Regions from separate parts of the Streptomyces sp. NPDC060035 genome, predicted to be linked through region 3. Evidence: riboswitches for the same ligand, from Rfam matches in the RefSeq annotation. Region 3 holds a riboswitch; each other region holds the start of a gene.

Region 1 (6,052 bases), on a different contig from region 3:
CCGCAACAGCACCGGGCGCCGCTGCCGCGCCGGACGCCGCTCCGTACGCCTGCACGGGGACGACTGCCGCCAGCGCTGTCGCCGCTGCCGCTGCCACGAGTACGCTGCGCCGTCCTCGGCGGGGCACGGCATGTCGATTCGCTGCCATGGCCTGATCCGTTCAGTGGGGAAGAGGTGAGGGTTCCGGGAGGTAGTCGCCGCCGCGACCCGAAAGGTTGCCGCGACCCCAGGACTCGTGGCGGTACCGGACTCCGCGGCCGGCGCCCTGCCTCATGGCCTGCAGAACCTCGCGTCCTGTGCCCGGACCTGCCCACGGGGCCCCGCGGCCCGGAGCACCACATCGAGCGCCCCGACCGGATCGGCCGCGTACACGTTGCTGAACCAGGCCATATTGGCCTCGACCACCGCCCACCGCTCGGTGTCCCGGCCCCCCGGCCCCCACATCCGCCCGACGTCGACCACCACCCCGCTGGGCAACGTGGCCCCGCATGCCTCGGTCAGCCGTCGCGCGAAGTCCCGGACCCCGGCCTCGTCCTGGTGCCCCTCGAGCGGCGCGGCATCCAGCCGGCCGAAGGTGGCGTACTGGGAGCCGGTCCGTACCTCCCCGTCGAGCAGAAAGAGCCTGAACTCCGTCGCCCAGGTCACCACGTCGCTGACCTGTACCAGGGGGTCCTTCTGCAGCGAGGGCACCAGGAGTGCGCTGCCGTCCTCGTACACCGCGGCCGGAAAGGACTTGTCGGTGGGCGGCTTCACGAAGACGGGGCCTTTTTCGCGGCGGGCCTCCGACAGCCGGACGCGCTTGATCTCGCGCCCGGTGCATGCGTACGGCAGAGCGTCCAGCCAGCCCTCGGCCGGCTCCAGCAGTGCCACCCCCAAGGGGCCGGCAACATCCGAGGCGAAGTGCGGGCCGCCGTAGTAGTGCGCTCCTCCGCTCCCCCGCAGCCGGTCCGGGATCCCGGCTCGGGACAGGATCACGACCTCCAGCCCGCGGTCGCGCGCCGCCCCTGCCAGGAGCCCGGCCGTGGTGGAACGGTGCGGGGCGAGCGTCAGGAGAGGGGCCATACGACCGCAGCCTAGGGGTCCGGGCCGGGGCCCGGACCCGTCCCCCTCAGGCTGCCGGGGTGAGCTTCCACTGCTGGCAGGTGTTGTTCAGCCAGGACCACTGACGTACGTCCGCACCGTCGGCGGCCGAGCAGTCGGCCACATCGGCGACCTTCCCGCTCGCCCGGTTGACGATGCGCACCCAGCCGCCGGCCGCGGTGGTGACGAGGCCGAAGCGCTGGCAGGTGTTGTTCAGCCAGGACCACTGCCGCAGGTCGGCGCCATCGGCAGCGGAACAGTCCGCCGTGTCGAGCACCTTGCCCGAAGCCACGTTCACCAGGCGGCTCGTGTCGTCGCCCTGGTCCTCGATGCGCCATTTCTGCTGTGCGCCGCCGTTGCACGTCCACTGCTGGACATTCGCTCCGTCGGCCGTCGACGAACCGTTCACGTCCAGGCACTTCCCGGTGGCCCTGTTGACCACCGTGTACGCGGACGGCGTGGCCGAGCTCTCGCCGGAGGGCCCGGCCAGTGTCGTGCCGAGGGCGACGGGCGTGCCGAGGTTCGGTGTCCCGTCACTGTTCCAGGTGAACTTCTGTGCCCGCGTCGTACGCCCGTTGTCGCAGCCGTCGGACGCCGAGTCGTTGGCGTGGTAGACGATCCAGCTCTCCGTGCCGTCGGGCGAGGTGAAGAAGCCGTTGTGCCCCGGCCCGTACACCCCTGCCGCGTTGTTCCGCTGGAAGACAGGGGTGGACTTCTTCGTCCAGGAGGAAGCGGACAGCGGGTTGGAACCGGTCAGGGTGAGCTGCCCCAGCTTGTAGTCGGGGGTCCAGCAGCCGCTGGCGGAGTAGACGATGAACGTCTTGCCGCCCCGCTGCAGCACCTCGGCACCTTCGTTCACCGTGCCGCCCGACTTCTCCCAGTCGTACGTCGGCGTGGAGATCGTCGAGAACGATCCACTGAGTGTGTACGGGTTCGACATCGGCGCGATCACCAGGTTCTGTGTACCGCCGCCGCTCGCACTGCCCAGCAGGTACATCGAGCCGTTGAGGGTGAGCACGCTCGGGTCCAGCATCCAGGTGCTGCCGAGCTGGTTCCTGTACGTGTAGGGGCCCGTCGGGTCCGTACCCGCGCTCTCCAGCACATGCACCCGCTGCGTGGGGTTGTAGTCGGCGATGTTCTGCCCGGCGACGAAGTAGAGGTACCAGCGGCCGCCCGAGTAGTGCAGCTCGGGTGCCCAGATGTTGCAGCAGCGCGAGGTGGCGTCGCCCTGCCAGACCTGCACGCTCGGCGCCGTCGCGAGCCCAACCAGGGTCGGTGACTTGCGCATGGTGATGACGTCGGTCCAACTGGTCGACACCAGGTAGTAGTTGCCGTCGTGGTACGAGATCCAGGGGTCGGCTCCCTTCTGCGCCTTGATCGGGTTGGTGTACGGACGCCCCTCGGCGGCCCGCGCGGACGGCGACCGGGCCGGCTCGGCCTGTACGGAGGCCGGCTGCCCCAGCGCGAGCGCCAGCAGGAGGGTGCTCAGCAGGGTCAGTAGGCGACGGGCCATCCGCTGCTCCAGTTCAGTAGGTTGACGCCGAGCTTCGGAGTGCCGTTGTCCTGGCCGTCGTAGTAGTGGTAGACGAGCAGGTCGCCGTCGGAGTCGGCGAGGATCGACTGGCCGCCGGGGCCGATGTAGCGGCCGTGGGACTCCATGACGGGGGTGCCGCCGTTGCTGAGCATGCTGACGCCGTTGCGGTCCTTGTAGGGCCCGGTGACACCGGTCGCCCTGCCCACCTTGATCTTGTACGTGGAGCTGGTGCCCGCACAGCAGGTGTCGTACGAGGCGAAGAGGTAGTAGTAGCCGTTGCGCTTCACGATCGAGGGCGCCTCGACGGCCTTGGTCCCGGTGGGGCGGGAGGCGAGCGAGTGGCGCGCGGTGTCTCCGGCGTACTGCTTTCCGGTCGACGGGTCGATGCGGATCATCTTGATGCCGGTCCACCAGGACCCGAAGGACATCCACCACTTGCCGTCGTCGTCCACGAAGAGGTTGGGGTCGATGGCGTTGTAGTCGCTCGACGAGTTCGAGGTGTAGACGATCCCGTAGTCGCTCCAGCTGCCCGCCTGGCCGGTGGTGGAGGCCGCGAGGCCGATCGCCGACGTGTTCGACCCGAAGGACGAAACGGCGTAGTACATCAGGTACGTGCCGCCGCGGTAGGAGATGTCCGGGGCCCAGGGGTCGGACGCGGAGGAGTAGTTCTTCCACCAGCTCGGCTTCGTCGTGAAGGCGTTGCCCGATCGCCCGAAGGAGGTGCGGTCGGTGGAGGTGCGGAGCTGGAGGCCTTCGCCGGTGGAGTAGAGCAGGTACTGGCCGGACGTGCTCCGGATCATGGTGGGGTCATGGACGACGATGTCGCCGTTGACGGCACCGGGGTTGGGGTACGCGGACGCGCTCGTCGGCACGAGCGCCAGCAGAAGTGCGGCGGGCAGGGCGGCGAGGGTCCTTCGCGGAATTCTTCTCGGGATGCGGCTCATCAGGAGACCTTCTTCGGTCGTGTCGGAGGTACCCGGCAGTCGTCAACGAGGACGGAGAGGTTGCCATGTGCATGACATCGATTTGTTCGACCGGTCGAATGGTGCTCGTCACTTCGGACGGCCGGCCCGGACGGGACCGTAGAATCGAACACGTCTTGCGTCAACGGATTGAGCGCGCATTCAACGAAAACCCGGACCGTGTCCGGGATCACGAACGGGCCGGCCCACCCATATCGGGGTGGAACCGGCCGAACGCGACTATTCCGTGGACCAGTTGGCTACAGCCCGTAGGTGAAGTTCCCGCGACCGGTCTGCTGCCGATCGGGTGCGGCGGATTCACACAGCGGACCGCCCTCGGTTCCGACATTCACCAGCCCGGTCGCCTCACCGCCGAGGCCCACGAACCGCAGCGCGTGCCAGCGCGGGAGCCAGTAGACGCGCCCGCGGTGATCCGTGAGCAACTCCCGCAGATCGGCGGGGGCATGCATCCACACCTCGGGCAGGCCACCGGGGTGCTCGAAGGCGGCGCGCAGCACCAGCCAGCCGTCGTCGCGGACATCGCCCGCAGTCAGGAGCAGTTCCACAGCCTGGCCGGGTTCCTGTACGCACTTCTTGGCGTGGATCCAGTGCACGTGGTGGCCGGGCGCGTACCGCGCGCAGGCGTCGCTGTGAATGAGGTGAGGGAGCATGGCCGTTGTCGCCTTCCGGGGTCCTGGACCCCGGGGGCCCGACCCCGGTGGTCCGCTGTTCCCCGCACGATGCCGCGCGGGGCGGGTCGTCACCCGGAGCACCCGCAGCGGAGCGGGGTGCCGTCCAGCGAGCCGGGGCTTTCCACTGGAACTCATGACCCATCAAAAGCCTAACAGGAGCCGAGACGGCGTCCGGGCTTGCGTACGCCGCCCTCGCGCGTACGGGCGTGACGCAACGCCCGTACGCATCCACGCCCTTGCACACGTTCTCCTCGTCGAATTCGCCTCAGCCGTGCAGCAGGACGGGGAAGGCCTCCATGTCGTTCTGCGTCATCACCGGCAGCTTGCGGATCTCGCTGTCCGGTATCGCCGGCTTGAGCGCGGGGAACCGCGCGAAGAGGGCGGGGAGAGCGATGGCTGCCTCCACGCGTGACAGCGCGGCACCGGGGCAGATGTGGGGGCCGTGACCGAAGGTCATGTGCCGGATCGGTGTCGCGCGGGTGATGTCGAAGGAGTCGGCGTCCTCGCCGTGCTGTTCGGCATCGCGTCCGATGACCCGGTAGGAGATGACCACGCCCTCCCCCTCGGCGATCACCTGGTCGCCGACCTGGATGTCCTCCGTGGCGAAGCGCATCAGCAGATGCGTGGTGGGCGTGTCCCAGCGCAGCGTCTCCTCGACCACCGTCTCCCACGGGATCTCTCCGTCGAGCACCCTCTTCAGCTGGTCGGGGTGGGCGAGCAGAGCGCGTACGGCGTTGAGGATGAGCCCGATCGTGGTCTCGTGCCCGGCGGCCACCATGGCCTTGAGGTTGCCGACGACCTCCTCCTCCGTGAGCGGCTCGCCGCCCTCGTCGGCCAGGATCAGGGCGCTGGTGAGGTCGTCGGTGGGCCGCGCCGTCTTCTCCCGTACGAGGTCGGTGTAGAAGACGTCCAGCTCCTGCAGCAGTGCCAGGCGCTCCTCCTGCGGGGTGAGCATGGAGAAGAAGGCCTTGTACTGCTTCGTCAGCATGGGGAACTGCGCCTCGTCCACCCCCATCAGCAGTCCGACGACCCGCATCGGCAGCGGCTGGGCGAAGACGGCCTTGAGGTCGACGACACCGTCCTTGCCCTGCTCGGCGAGCGCGTCCAGCAGCTCCTCGGTGAACTTCTCGATGGCGGGGCGGATCGCCTCGAGCCTGCGCGGGGTGAGCGCCTGGGAGGTCTTGGTCCGCAGCCTCCGGTGCTCCCCGCCGTCGACCGTGAACATCGAGCGCCCGGCATCGATCATTCCGATGAGCGGCCAGGCATGGGTGACCTCCCCGCTCCGCCACAGCCCCCAGGCGTCCAGGTCCTTCACCAGCCGTGGATCGACGAGCAGGTGACGCGCCTCGGCGTGCCGGGTGACGGTCCACGCCGGGACCCCCAGCAGCTCGATGCGTGCGAGCGGGCCCGCTTGGCGCAGCTGCTCGGTCTCACCGTCGAGGTTCTGGACCATGGGATCGATGACCACGGTCGCGTGAGGGCAGTTCACAGCAGGTCTCCTGTCGAACGTGAACGTACGGGAGCGAAGCGGACGGGGAGCGCGTTCATCCCGCGCAGGAAGGCGGACGGCCGCCGGACGAGATCCTCTGCGGGGACGGCGAGTTCGAGATCGGGCAGCCGGTCGAGGATGACCTCGATGGCGGTACGGGCGATGGTCTCGGCAATCTCCTGCGCGGGGAAGGGGCAGCGGTACTCACCATGGCTGAACGCCAGATGCGCGCTGTTGCTGCTGTGCCTCGCGCCGCCGTCGGACCCCAGGTCCTGGCGTACGAGAGGGTCGGTAT
Region 2 (6,052 bases), on a different contig from region 3:
CCCACCAGCTCCCGGACCGCGCCCAGGAACCGCTCGATGTGCTCGTCCGGCGTACCGGCCCCGAAGCTCACCCGGATGGCGTTGAGGGACCTCTCGCCCGGCTCCGCCTCCGGGGCACCGCACTCGCCCGGGTCCTGCGGCTCGCTGCCCAGCAGGGTCCGTACGAGCGGGTGGGCGCAGAACAGGCCGTCGCGGACCCCGATGCCGTACTCGGCGGACAGCGCCGCGGCGAAGTGCGAGCTGTTCCAGCCCTCGACCACGAAGGAGATGACGCCGACCCTCGGGGCGTCGTCCCCGAACAGGGAGAGCACCCTGACCTCGGGGACCTCGGCCAAGCCCTCGCGGACCCGGGTGACCAGCTGCTGCTCACGCGTGACCAGCTGGTCGAACCCGGCCTCGGTCAGGGCCCTGCAGGCGGCGGCGATGGAGTAGACGCCGATCACGTTGGGCGATCCTGCCTCGTGCCGGGCCGCCGTGGTGTGCCACTCCACGTCCACACCGCCGTCGGTGCGCCGGGCGACCTTCCTGGAGGCGCCGCCGCCCGCGAGATACGGCTCCGCGTCCCGCAGCCAGTCGGCCCGGCCGGCGAGGACGCCCGAGCCGAACGGCGCGTACAGCTTGTGCCCGGAGAAGGCCACCCAGTCGACGTCCAGCTCCGTGATGTCCACGGGGTGGTGGGGCGCCAGCTGTGCGGCGTCGAGGACGATCCGGGCACCGTGCGCATGGGCGGCGGCGGCCAGTTCCTTCACCGGCCACAGCTCACCGGTGACGTTCGACGCGCCCGTCACACAGACCAGTGCGGGCCCGTGGGGGTCGCGGTCGGCCAGCGCCCGCTCCAGCGTCACGACTGCCTCGGCCGGGGTTCGGGGGGCGTCGAGGTAGGTCACCCGGGCGTCGCGCCAGGGCAGCAGCGAGGCGTGGTGCTCGGTCTCGAACACGAACACCTGGCAGTCCTTGGGGAGCGCGGCGGCCAGCAGGTTGAGGGAGTCCGTCGTCGAGCGGGTGAAGACCACCTGGTCCTCGGCGCGGCAGCCGAGGAATTCCGCGACGGTGACGCGGCTGCTCTCGAAAAGGTCGGTGGAGAGCTGCGAGAGATAGCCGGCACCGCGGTGCACGCTGCCGTAGTACGGGGCGTAGGCGGCCACGTCGTCCCACACCCGCTGCAGCGCCGGGGCGCTCGCCGCGTAGTCGAGGGCGGCATAGGCGACTTCACCGCCGGTAACCAGCGGAACGGTGACGTCCGCACCCAGAACCGGCAGCGGGGCACAAATGGACTGGTCGACGACAGCGGTGGAGACAGACATGGCGAACTCCCGTAACAGGCAGGCGAAAACCCGGCGCCGGCAGATACGCGGCAGCGCAGGGAAAGAGAAAAGGGTGTGCGGAAGAGGGCGTTGAGCCCTATCGCATTCGCTTGCTCACAAGAGGCTCCCTGGGGACCAGGACCCCGGGGGATGGCATTCACAGATGCCTAGGGGCCCGCGCTTGCCACAGACCTCGCTGCCTGCGGCCTGGTCTTCACCCGGGGCACCCCGCCACGGACGGAGGGTTGCCGGACAGCGAGCCGGGGCCTATTCGCTGTCACTCATGACCTGCGCAGCATCTTGCCATACCTGCCCGCATGCGCAAGGGCGCAGTCCGCGATCCGGACTGCGCCCCGACTCACGTCCTGCCCTCAGGCGTTGCTGGCGGCCACCCAGCGCTCCAGCGCCCGCTTGGCGGATCCCGAGTCGATCGCTTCCGCGGCCCTCGCGATCCCGGCCGCGATCTGCTCGCTCAGCGTGCCCTCGCCCGGGTCCAGCGCGACCAGTGCGGCAGCGGAGTTGAGGAGTACCGCCTCGCGTACGGGACCTGTCTCCCCGTCAAGCATCCGGCGGGCGACGTCCGCGTTGAACGAGGCGTCGGCACCGCGCAGCGCCGAGACCGGCACCAGCTCCAGGCCGACGTCCCGCGGGTCGAACGCCTCTTCGCGCACGGCTCCGTCCCGGACGATCCAGACCCGGGAGGTCGCCGTGGTGGTCAGCTCGTCGAGGCCGTCGTCGCCCCGGAAGACGAGCGCCGAATTGCCCCGGTCGGCGAGCACGCCCGCGACGATCGGCGCCATCTTGAGGTCGGCGACGCCGATGGCCTGGGAGCGCACCTGGGCCGGGTTGGTGAGCGGGCCGAGGATGTTGAAGGTGGTCGGCGTGCCGAGCTCCTTGCGGGCCCTCGCCGCGTACCGCAGGGCGGGGTGGAACTTCACTGCGAAGCAGAAGGTGATGCCCGCTTCCTCGGCGACCTCGACGACGCGCCGGGGCGTCAGTTCAAGATTGACGCCGAGCTTCTCGAGCACGTCGGATGCCCCGCTCGCCGAGGAGGAGGCGCGGTTGCCGTGCTTGACGACCTTGGCGCCGGTCCCGGCGACGACGATCGCCGACATGGTGGAGATGTTGACCGTCTTGGCCAGGTCGCCACCGGTGCCCACGATGTCGACCGTGCGGCCCGGCACCTGGATGGTGTGGGCGTGCTCGTACATCGCGCGTACGAGTCCGGTGACCTCGTCGACGGTCTCGCCCTTGGCCCGCAGGGCGATCGCGAAGCCGGCGATCTGTACGTCGGTGGCCTCGCCGCTCATGATGCGGTCCATGGCCCACGCGGTGTCCTCGGCCGTCAGGCTCTCGCCGCGCAGGAGGGGCATCAGCACGCCGGGCCAGGAACGGGCCGCCACGCTGTCGCCGCCGTCCGGGGTCACAACGTTCATGGTCCGCTCCTGGGGTCCACAGCCGATAAGGGGATCGCCCCACCCTATCCAGCCCCGGGGACAGCGAAGAGCCCCGTCCATCGAATGGACGGGGCTCCTGCTGTGGCGATCAGCTCAGGTGATCAGTGGTGGCCGTGGCCGCTGGTGATCTCCTTGTACTCCTCGGCAGAGGGCTTGGCGATCTGGCTCTGCTCGCCGTAGTAGCTCTTGCTGAGCTTGGCCCGCAGCTTCTGCAGCGCCGAAGGCTTGCGCTCGACACCGTTCTCGTCGACCGTCGGGCCGATCTCGGCCGGCTTGTACTGCTCGTGCGCGGTGAGCGTGTGCAGCTGCCCCTGGCTGAGCGGCTCGTGGATCTCGACGAACTCACCGTGCGGCAGGCGCTTGATGGTGCCGGACTCACGTCCGTGCAGCACCTTCTCCTTGTCGCGGCGCTGGAGGCCGAGGCAGATCCGCTTCGTCACGATGAACGCGATGACCGGGCCCACGAAGATGAAGATCCGGACGAACCACGAGATGGCGTTCAGCGACAGGTGGAAGTGCGTGGCCCACAGGTCGTTTCCACCACCCACGAAGACGATGAAGTACTCCGTGATCCAGGCGACACCGAAGGCCGTACGGGTCGGGGCGTTGCGCGGGCGGTCCAGGATGTGGTGCTCGCGCTTGTCCCCGGTGACCCAGGACTCGATGAAGGGGTAGACCGCGATCACGCCGAGCACCAGGCCGAAGGCCATCAGCGGGATGAACACGCCCAGGACGAGCGTGTGACCCCACAGGTTGATCTCCCAGCCCGGCATCACTCGGATCAGACCCTCGGCGAAGCCCATGTACCAGTCGGGCTGGGCGCCGGTGGACACCTGGTCCGGGCGGTACGGACCGAGCGCCCAGATCGGGTTGATCGAGGCGATGCCCGCGATGACGGTGATGACACCGAAGACCAGGAAGAAGAACCCTCCGGCCTTCGCCATGTACACCGGCAGCAGCGGCATGCCGACGACGTTCTTGTTGGTCCGGCCGGGACCCGCGAACTGCGTGTGCTTGTGGTAGAAGACCAGGATCAGGTGGGCCACGACCAGGCCGAGCATGATGCCCGGCAGCAGCAGAATGTGGATCGAGTAGAACCGCGCGACGAAGTCGCCGCCGGGGAACTCTCCGCCGAACAGGAACATCGAGATGTACGTACCGACGATCGGCGTCGCCAGGATGGCGCCCTGCGTGAAGCGGACACCCGTACCGGAGAGCAGGTCGTCCGGGAGCGAGTAGCCCGTGAACCCGGTGAACATGCCCAGCACGAACAGCAGGAAGCCGAACATCCAGTTGATCTCACGGGGCTTGCGGAACGCACCCGTGAAGAAGACGCGCATCATGTGCACGAACATGCCGGCCAGGAAGATCAGCGCGGCCCAGTGGTGGATCTGCCGTACGAGCAGACCGCCACGGACGTCGAAGCTGATGTCCAGCGTCGAGGCATAGGCCTCGGACATCCGGATGCCCTGCATCGGCTCGTACGAGCCGTGATACACGACCTCGTTCATGCTCGGGTGGAAGAACAGCGTCAGATACACACCCGTGAGGATGATGATGATGAAGCTGTAGAGGCAGATCTCACCGAGCATGAAGGACCAGTGGTCCGGGAAGATCTTGCGCATGTTGGCCTTGGCCAGGCCGTAAATGCCCAGCCGGCCGTCCGCCCAGTCTGCTACCCGCTCACCGGCGGGCGCCTTGCGCTTTGAATCCGTCGCAGTACTCATCCGCGCTCCCAGAAGGCAGGACCGACGGGCTCTTCGAAGTCGCCGAGCGCCTCGAGGTTGCCCTCGCTGTTCACACCGATCCGCAGCTGCGGAAGGGCGTGACCGGCCGGACCGAAGATGACGCGGGCGCCGTCGGAGAGGTCGAAGGTGGACTGGTGGCACGGGCAGAGCACGTGGTGCGTCTGCTGCTCGTACAGGCTGATCGGGCAGCCGACGTGGGTACAGATCTTGGAGAAGGCCACGATTCCCTCGTGGGCCCACTCACGCTCACGCTTGTCCTTGATGTTCTCCGGCTCGATGCGGATGATCATCAGGGCAGCCTTGGCGATCTGCGTCTGGAAGTCGTGCGCGTCCTCCTCCAGGCCCTCGGGCATGGCGAAGGTCAGCGAACCGACGACGACGTCCTCGGGACGAAGCGGCTCCATCGTGTTCATGTTGATGAGCTGCTTGCCCTTGGCCCACAGGGTCGAGCGGAGCTTCTTCTCCGGCAGCGGACCGAGGTCGCGCAGCAACATCACGCCGGAGAGCGGCACCAGGGCCAGCGCACCGAACATGGTGTTCCGGATCAGCTTGCGCCGCCCGATCGCCGACTCCTCGGCACCTTCCGCGAAGTCGGCGAGAACCTTCGCCTTGACCTCGGGCTCGGCCTGGATGGCGTGCCGGTCGTCGGCGACCTCCACGTCGGACATCAGGGTGCGCGCCCAGTGGACGGCGCCTGCGCCGATGCAGAAGAGCGCCACACCCAGGGTCAGACCCAGGGAGAAGTTGAGCGAGCTCACATGCCCGAACGGCCAGATGTAGACGATCTGGTCGACCGGGAAAATGAGGTAGGACGCGATGAAAGCGATCGTCGCCAGCATGGACAGCGTGAACATGAAGGCGACGGCTCGCTCGGAGCGGCGCGCAGCCCGTTCGTCGATGTCCTGGATGCGCGGCCGGTGGGCCGGCAGCCCCGGGTCGGCGAACGGATCGCCGGCACTCTCTACCGCGCCGTGCGCGGTGTCCTGCTCTGCGGGCAGGACCTCTTCTGGAATCTCTTGGCTACTCATGACTTCTTGGCCTTAGCGGTGTGGGCCGCGACCCAAACGGCAACTGCGATCAGGGCGCCGAGCCCGAAGATCCATGCGAACAGACCTTCGCTGACCGGTCCGAGACCACCCAGGCTGAGGCCACCGGGGGTTTCGGCGTCGTCACCGTTCACGGTCTTGATGTACGCGATGATGTCCTTCTTCTCCTTCTCCGGCATGGTGCTGTCGGGGAAGGACGGCATGCTCTGCGGGCCGGTCTGCATGGCCTGGTAGATGTGCTTCGGGCTCACGCCTTCGAGGTTCGGGGCGTACTTGCCGTATGTCAGCGCGCCGCCCTCACCTGTGAAGTTGTGGCACTGCGCGCAGTTCGTACGGAACAGGTCACCACCCCGGGCGACGTCCGCGCCCGCGGGATCGACCTGACTCTCGGTCGGCGTGATCGGACCGGCGCCCAGGGACGCGACGTACGCCGCGAGCTGGTCGATCTCGGCCTGGGTGTAGATGACCGGCTTCTTCGGTACCTGGGCACCCGGCTG
Region 3 (6,052 bases):
GCAGCTCCGCCGCACGGATGTCCTCGATCGCCGGCCCGGCTCGATCGTGGCGCACCACGATCGCCCCGTCACCGATACGCTCGAAGCATGGGCAGCAACCCGGACCACCCCCTGCCGACCCCGTCCACCCAGGCCGGCCGTGAAGGCCTCGCCGCACTCCTCGCCCGCCCCGACCGCGCCGTGATCGCGCTCGATTTCGACGGCACCCTCGCCGACATCGTCCCCGACCCGGAGCAGTCCCGCGCCCATCCCGGCGCCGTACCCGCGCTCGCCGCGCTCGCACCGCAGGTCGCCTCCGTCGCCGTGATCACCGGCCGCCCCGCGGGCGTCGCGGTCCGGTACGGCGGCTTCGCCGGGGTGCCCGGCCTCGATCACCTCGTCGTCCTCGGGCACTACGGCGCCGAACGCTGGGACGCCGTCACCGGCACCGTGCACGCCCCCACACCGCACCCCGGCGTCGCCGCCGTCCGCGCCGAACTCCCGGGCGTCCTGCACGAGGTGGGTGCCTGGCACGGCACCTGGATCGAGGAGAAGGGGCAGGCCCTCGCCGTACACACCAGGCGGGCCGACGACCCGCAGGCGTCGTTCGAATCCCTGCGCGAACCTCTCGGGCATCTCGCCGCCCGTCACGGGCTGATCGTCGAACCGGGCCGCCTCGTCCTGGAGTTGCGCCCGCCGGGCATGGACAAAGGTGTGGCACTCGCGGAGTACCTACGGAAGACGGAGGCCGAGTCCGTGCTGTACGCCGGGGACGATCTGGGCGACCTCGCCGCGTACGCCGCAGTGGAGAAGCTCCGCGCCGAGGGTCCGGACGGCACCCCGGGCCTCCTGGTCTGCAGCGGCACCGAGGTTCCCGAACTCGCCGAGCGTGCCGACCTGTTGCTGCCGGGCCCGGCAGCCGTGGTGGGCCTGCTGGCAGCCCTGGCCCGGCAGCTCCGAAAGCCCTAACCGCGCAGCGCGTCCAGCTGGTCCAGGAACCACTGCTGCGGCGGCAGCGCGGTCGCCGCAGCAGCCAGCCGCTTCGTGCGCGCGCCCCGCTCGCCGTCCTCCATCGTCAGCGCCTCGTGCAGCGCCGCCGCCGTGGCCGACACGTCGTACGGGTTGACGACGATCGCGTCCTCGCCGAGCTCCTCGTACGCCCCCGCCTCCCGCGACAGCACCAGCGCGCAGCCGGTGTCGGAGACGACCGGGACTTCCTTGGCGACCAGGTTCATGCCGTCGCGGATCGGGTTGACCAGGGCCACGTCCGCCAGCCGGTACGCCGCGAGCGAGCGGGCGAAGTCGTCGTCGACGTGGAGGATGACCGGGGTCCAGCCCTCCGTGGCGTACTCCGCGTTGATGCTGTCGGCGACCCGCTGCACCTCGGCGGTGTAGTCGCGGTACACGGTGAGGTCCTGCCGCGAGGGGTAGGCGAACGCCACGTGCACCACGCGTTCACGCCATTCGGGGTGTTCCTCCAGCAGCGCCCGGTAGGCGTGCAGCCCGCGGACGATGTTCTTGGAGAGCTCGGTGCGGTCCACCCGCACGATCGTCCGCCTGCCGGGGCCCACCTGCTCCCGCAGTGTCTCCATCCGCTCGTCCACGTCGGCCTCGTGGGAGCGGCGGCGCAGGAAGTCCGCGTCGGCGCCCAGCCCGTGCACCCCGATCCGGGTGTGGCCGGTGCCGCCCAGGATCTCCGTGCAGCAGCCGATGAACGCGTCCGCCCAGCGGCGGGTCAGGAACGCGGCCCGGTCGGCGCCCAGGATGCCGCGCAGCAGCTGCTCGCCGATGTCGTCGGGCAGCAACCGGAAGTAGTCGACGGGGGCCCACGGAGTGTGCGAGAAGTGGCCGATCCGCAGGTCGGGGCGGAGCTCGCGGAGCATGCCGGGCACCAGCGACAGGTGGTAGTCCTGAACCAGGACCGCCGCACCCACGCCCGCCTCCTCGGCGAGGGCCTCGGCGAAGGCACGGTTGTACGCCTCGAAGGACGCCCACTGCCGCCGGAATCCGGCGTCGAAGACCGGCTCCAGCGGCGTCTGGTAGATCATGTGGTGCACGAACCAGAGCACCGAGTTCGCGATGCCGTTGTACGCGTCGTCGTGGACCCCGGCGTCGATGTCGAGCATGCGGACGCCGGGCTCTGCCACACCCCGCCGGACCGCCTCGCGGTCGCCGTCACCCAGGGCCGCGCACACCCACAGCTTGTCCTCGACGGCGCTCAGGCCGGAGACGAGGCCGCCCCCGCCCCGCTTCGCATCGAGCGTGCCGTCCTCGCGCAGCGCGTAGGACGCGGGGCCGCGATTGGACGCGACGAGGACCTTGGCAGTGTGCTCGGAGACCATGTACCCGAACCTAGCCCGTTCGGTGAGCCGCCAAACGCGAAGCCCACCGCGAAACGTCACGCCGCGTGGCGGGACGCGTACTCCGCGATCTCGCGCATCGGCGGCCGCTCCTCGGTGTCCACCGCGTGGGTGTGCGGTACGAAGCCGTTCTCGCCCCGTTCGAACTGGGTGAGAACGGGCCGCACCAGATGCCCCCGGGAGAGCCTCAGCTGGGCCGTGCGGTAGATCGCCGCCGCCATCCGGCCGAGTGCCTGGCCGTCCTGGTGGCGGTGCTTGCGTACGCCGACGTCCACCTGCGCCAGCGCGTCCAGGCCCACCGTGTGCAGTGCGTCGACGAGCAGGCCCAGCTCCACTCCGTAACCGACGGGGAAGGGGAGCCGTTCGAGCAGGGAGCGGCGTACGGCGTACTCGCCGCCCAGCGGCTGGACGAAGCCGGCCAGCTGCGGCCAGTGCAGATTGAGCAGAGGGCGCGCCACCAGTTCGGTGACCCGGCCGCCCTGGCCTGCGGCTTCTCCGAGCGGGCGGTCGTACATGGCCTTGACGAACTGCACCTCGGGGTCGGTCAGCAGCGGGCCGACGATCCCGGAGACGAAGTCCGCCGAGAAGTCCTTGAGGTCGGCGTCGATGAAACAGACGATCTCACCGCTGGTCACCAGCAGTGACCGCCACAGCACCTCGCCCTTGCCGGGTACGGCCGGTATCCGGGGGAGTATCGCGTCCCGGTGCACCACCCTGGCACCCGCCCGACGCGCCACCGCGGCGGTGGCGTCGGTGGAACCGGAGTCGATCACCACCAGTTCGTCGACGAGCTGGACCTTCTCCATCAGCTCGCGCCGGATCTCCTCGACGATCTCGCCGACCGTCGCCTCCTCGTTCAGGGCGGGCAGGACGACGCTCACTCCGGCGCGGTGCGGATCCCTCGCTCGCGCGGCCGTGAGGCGTTCCAGCGGGCGGTCGGCAGCCGACCAGGAACGCCTGGTCAGCCAGCGTTCCACCTCTTCCAGCACGGTCGATACTCCCTGTATGTGATCCATCTCGCGGTTCGGACGACTATCTCAATCGTCCGGGGCTTCGGTTACAGTCTTGAACAACGCGGATGGCCCTCGCATGTCGGGGTCGGTCCGCGAATAAATGCCCGGATCGATGGTCCGGTGCCATAGCGCTCATCCAGAGGGACTGAGGGAACGGCCCGTTGAAGTCCCGGCAACCCTCCTGCCGACCGCGAGGTCACGGTGGGGAAGGTGCCAATTCCGTCTTGTGGCGAAATACGTCGCAAGGAAGATGAGGAGAAAGGGCCTCCGCCATCGTGTCTGTTCAGACAGTTGCAGCGAACACCGAATCTTCTGCCGTGGACCTGGGTTCCGCCGCAGCGCTTTCCTGCCGCGAATGCGGCGAGCGTTTCGAGCTCGGTCCCATTTTCGCCTGTGCGTCCTGTTTCGGGCCGCTCGAAGTGGCGTACGACCTGCCGAGCGGCTCCCCCGAAGAGCTGAAGAAGCGCATTGCCGACGGTCCCGACAACATCTGGCGCTATGCGCCGCTGCTGCCGGTCCCCGCCGATGTCGCGGACAAGCCCAACATCAACCCCGGCTTCACGAAGCTGGTCAAGGCCGACAACCTCGCCCGTGAGCTGGGCGTCACCGGCGGCCTGTACGTCAAGGACGACTCCGGCAACCCGACGCACTCCTTCAAGGACCGTGTCGTCGCCATCGCCGTCGAGGCCGCCCGCGCCTTCGGTTTCACCACACTCTCCTGCTCCTCCACCGGCAACCTCGCCGGTGCGGTGGGCGCAGCGGCGGCCCGCGCCGGCTTCCGCTCGTGCGTGTTCATCCCGCACGACCTGGAGCAGGGCAAGATCGTCATGGCCGCGGTGTACGGCGGCGAACTGGTCGGCATCGAGGGCAATTACGACGACGTCAACCGCTTCTGCTCGGAGCTCATCGGCGACCCGCTCGGCGAGGGCTGGGGCTTCGTCAACGTCAACCTCCGGCCGTACTACGGCGAGGGCTCCAAGACGCTGGCGTACGAGATCTGCGAGCAGCTCGGCTGGCAGCTGCCCGACCAGATCGTCATCCCGATCGCGTCCGGATCGCAGCTCACGAAGATCGACAAGGGTCTGCAGGAGCTGATCAAGCTCGGCCTGGTCGAGGACAGGCCCTACAAGATCTTCGGTGCCCAGGCGGAGGGCTGCTCCCCGGTCTCCACCGCCTTCAAGGCCGGACACGACGTCGTGCGGCCGCAGAAGCCGAACACGATCGCCAAGTCCCTGGCGATCGGCAACCCGGCCGACGGCCCGTACGTCCTGGACATCGCCCGGCGCACCGGCGGTGCCGTCGAGGACGTCAACGACGAGCAGGTCGTCGACGCGATCAAGCTGCTGGCCCGCACCGAGGGCATCTTCGCCGAGACCGCGGGCGGTGTCACGGTCGGCGTGACGAAGAAGCTGATCGACGCCGGTCTGCTCGACCCGTCGCTGACCACGGTCATCCTGAACACCGGTGACGGCCTGAAGACGCTGGACGCCGTCGCCCCGACGACCGGCCTGTCGGCCACGATCCGGCCCAGCCTGGACGCGTTCCGCGACGCGGGCCTCGCGGCCAGCTGACCACCCGAGACCGAAGGAAGGCACCCCATGAGCGTCAAGGTCCGTATCCCCACCATCCTCCGCACCTACACGGGCGGTCAGGCCGAGGTCCCGGCCGAGGGCACGATCCTCTCCGAGGTCATCGAGTCCCTTGAGAAGAACCACCCGGGCATCGCCGCCCGCGTCCTGGACGACCAGGGCAAGCTGCGCCGCTTCGTGAACGTGTACGTCAACGACGACGACGTGCGCTTCGAGGGCGGCCTGCAGACGGCCACCCCGGAGGGCGCCGGCATCTCGATCATCCCGGCCGTCGCCGGAGGCTGACCGTCCTGTTCGACTTCGCAGCGTGAACACCATTGCCCCCTCCGCAAGAGAAGCGGAGGGGGCAATTCTGCATGGTTGAGCGCGGTACAGTTGGGGAAGTCCCCTCCGCTGCCTGTGCCGCCCGCATATGAGAATGCGCCCGGTCGCGATAAGAAGCAGCCAAAGTACGTGAACCCATTGCGCCATAAGTGGCCTTTGTCAGGCCCGACTTGCCCTGGAATCTCACGAGTTCTGCCTATCCGGGCGTTCAGCCATGCCCAGAATTCTCGTCCGATTGACCTGTTGCAGAGGGCAGTTGGGCAGATACATTCGGCCGCGGTCGACGCGTTCCGGCGCACGCCACCCTCTCCTGTCGGAGGGTGAGTTCTGACCCGGGCCCGCGAAGTGCGGTCCTGTGCAAGGGCCAGTAATAGGGGAGTTAGGCATGGCTCAGGGCACCGTCAAGTGGTTCAACGCGGAGAAGGGGTACGGCTTCATCGCGGTCGACGGTGGTGCGGATGTTTTCGTCCACTACAGCGCGATCCAGATGGACGGATACCGCACCCTCGAAGAGGGTCAGCGAGTTGAATTCGAAATCTCGCAGGGCCAGAAGGGGCCGCAGGCGGACATGGTCAAGCTCGCCGTCGGCTGAGCTCGGCGCGGTCGGCCAACGACACTACTCACACACGCAGGGCCCGTACCTCCGAAAGGGGGTACGGGCCCTCCGTGCGTCCGGCGCGGCCCCTCGTGGGTGTCCACATTTGGAGGGGGACGCTTGCACTCGCAGGGGTCGAGTGCTAATCATTGGCGTTAGCACTCTCCAGGTGAGAGTGACAGAACTTGGACC

The links. Region 3 has a riboswitch for S-adenosylmethionine ahead of thrC (threonine synthase). Riboswitches for the same ligand answer to the same signal wherever they lie in the genome.
Region 1: another riboswitch for S-adenosylmethionine. It lies ahead of ACFWBQ_RS01345 (hypothetical protein); the one in region 3 lies ahead of thrC (threonine synthase).
Region 2: another riboswitch for S-adenosylmethionine. It lies ahead of ACFWBQ_RS37900 (aminotransferase class V-fold PLP-dependent enzyme); the one in region 3 lies ahead of thrC (threonine synthase).

What each region holds. Positions count from the first base shown of each region.
Region 1 is NZ_JBHWVO010000001.1:294,000-300,051, forward strand. It holds gene ACFWBQ_RS01325 (pectinesterase family protein) at 1-148, opposite strand, end outside; gene ACFWBQ_RS01330 (ATP-grasp domain-containing protein) at 271-1,062, opposite strand; gene ACFWBQ_RS01335 (family 43 glycosylhydrolase) at 1,109-2,593, opposite strand; gene ACFWBQ_RS01340 (arabinan endo-1,5-alpha-L-arabinosidase) at 2,575-3,558, opposite strand; gene ACFWBQ_RS01345 (hypothetical protein) at 3,837-4,247, opposite strand; SAM riboswitch class IV at 4,297-4,407, opposite strand; gene ACFWBQ_RS01350 (cytochrome P450) at 4,534-5,757, opposite strand; gene ACFWBQ_RS01355 (cytochrome P450) at 5,754-6,052, opposite strand, start outside.
Region 2 is NZ_JBHWVO010000059.1:123-6,174, forward strand. It holds gene ACFWBQ_RS37900 (aminotransferase class V-fold PLP-dependent enzyme) at 1-1,304, opposite strand, end outside; SAM riboswitch class IV at 1,477-1,593, opposite strand; gene trpD (anthranilate phosphoribosyltransferase) at 1,676-2,740, opposite strand; gene ACFWBQ_RS37910 (cytochrome bc complex cytochrome b subunit) at 2,863-4,488, opposite strand; gene ACFWBQ_RS37915 (Rieske 2Fe-2S domain-containing protein) at 4,485-5,537, opposite strand; gene ACFWBQ_RS37920 (c-type cytochrome) at 5,534-6,052, opposite strand, start outside.
Region 3 is NZ_JBHWVO010000010.1:158,498-164,549, forward strand. It holds gene otsB (trehalose-phosphatase) at 88-948, shown strand; gene ACFWBQ_RS18305 (trehalose-6-phosphate synthase) at 945-2,321, opposite strand; gene ACFWBQ_RS18310 (glucosyl-3-phosphoglycerate synthase) at 2,378-3,328, opposite strand; SAM riboswitch class I at 3,482-3,609, shown strand; gene thrC (threonine synthase) at 3,628-4,923, shown strand; gene ACFWBQ_RS18320 (MoaD/ThiS family protein) at 4,951-5,226, shown strand; gene ACFWBQ_RS18325 (cold-shock protein) at 5,651-5,857, shown strand.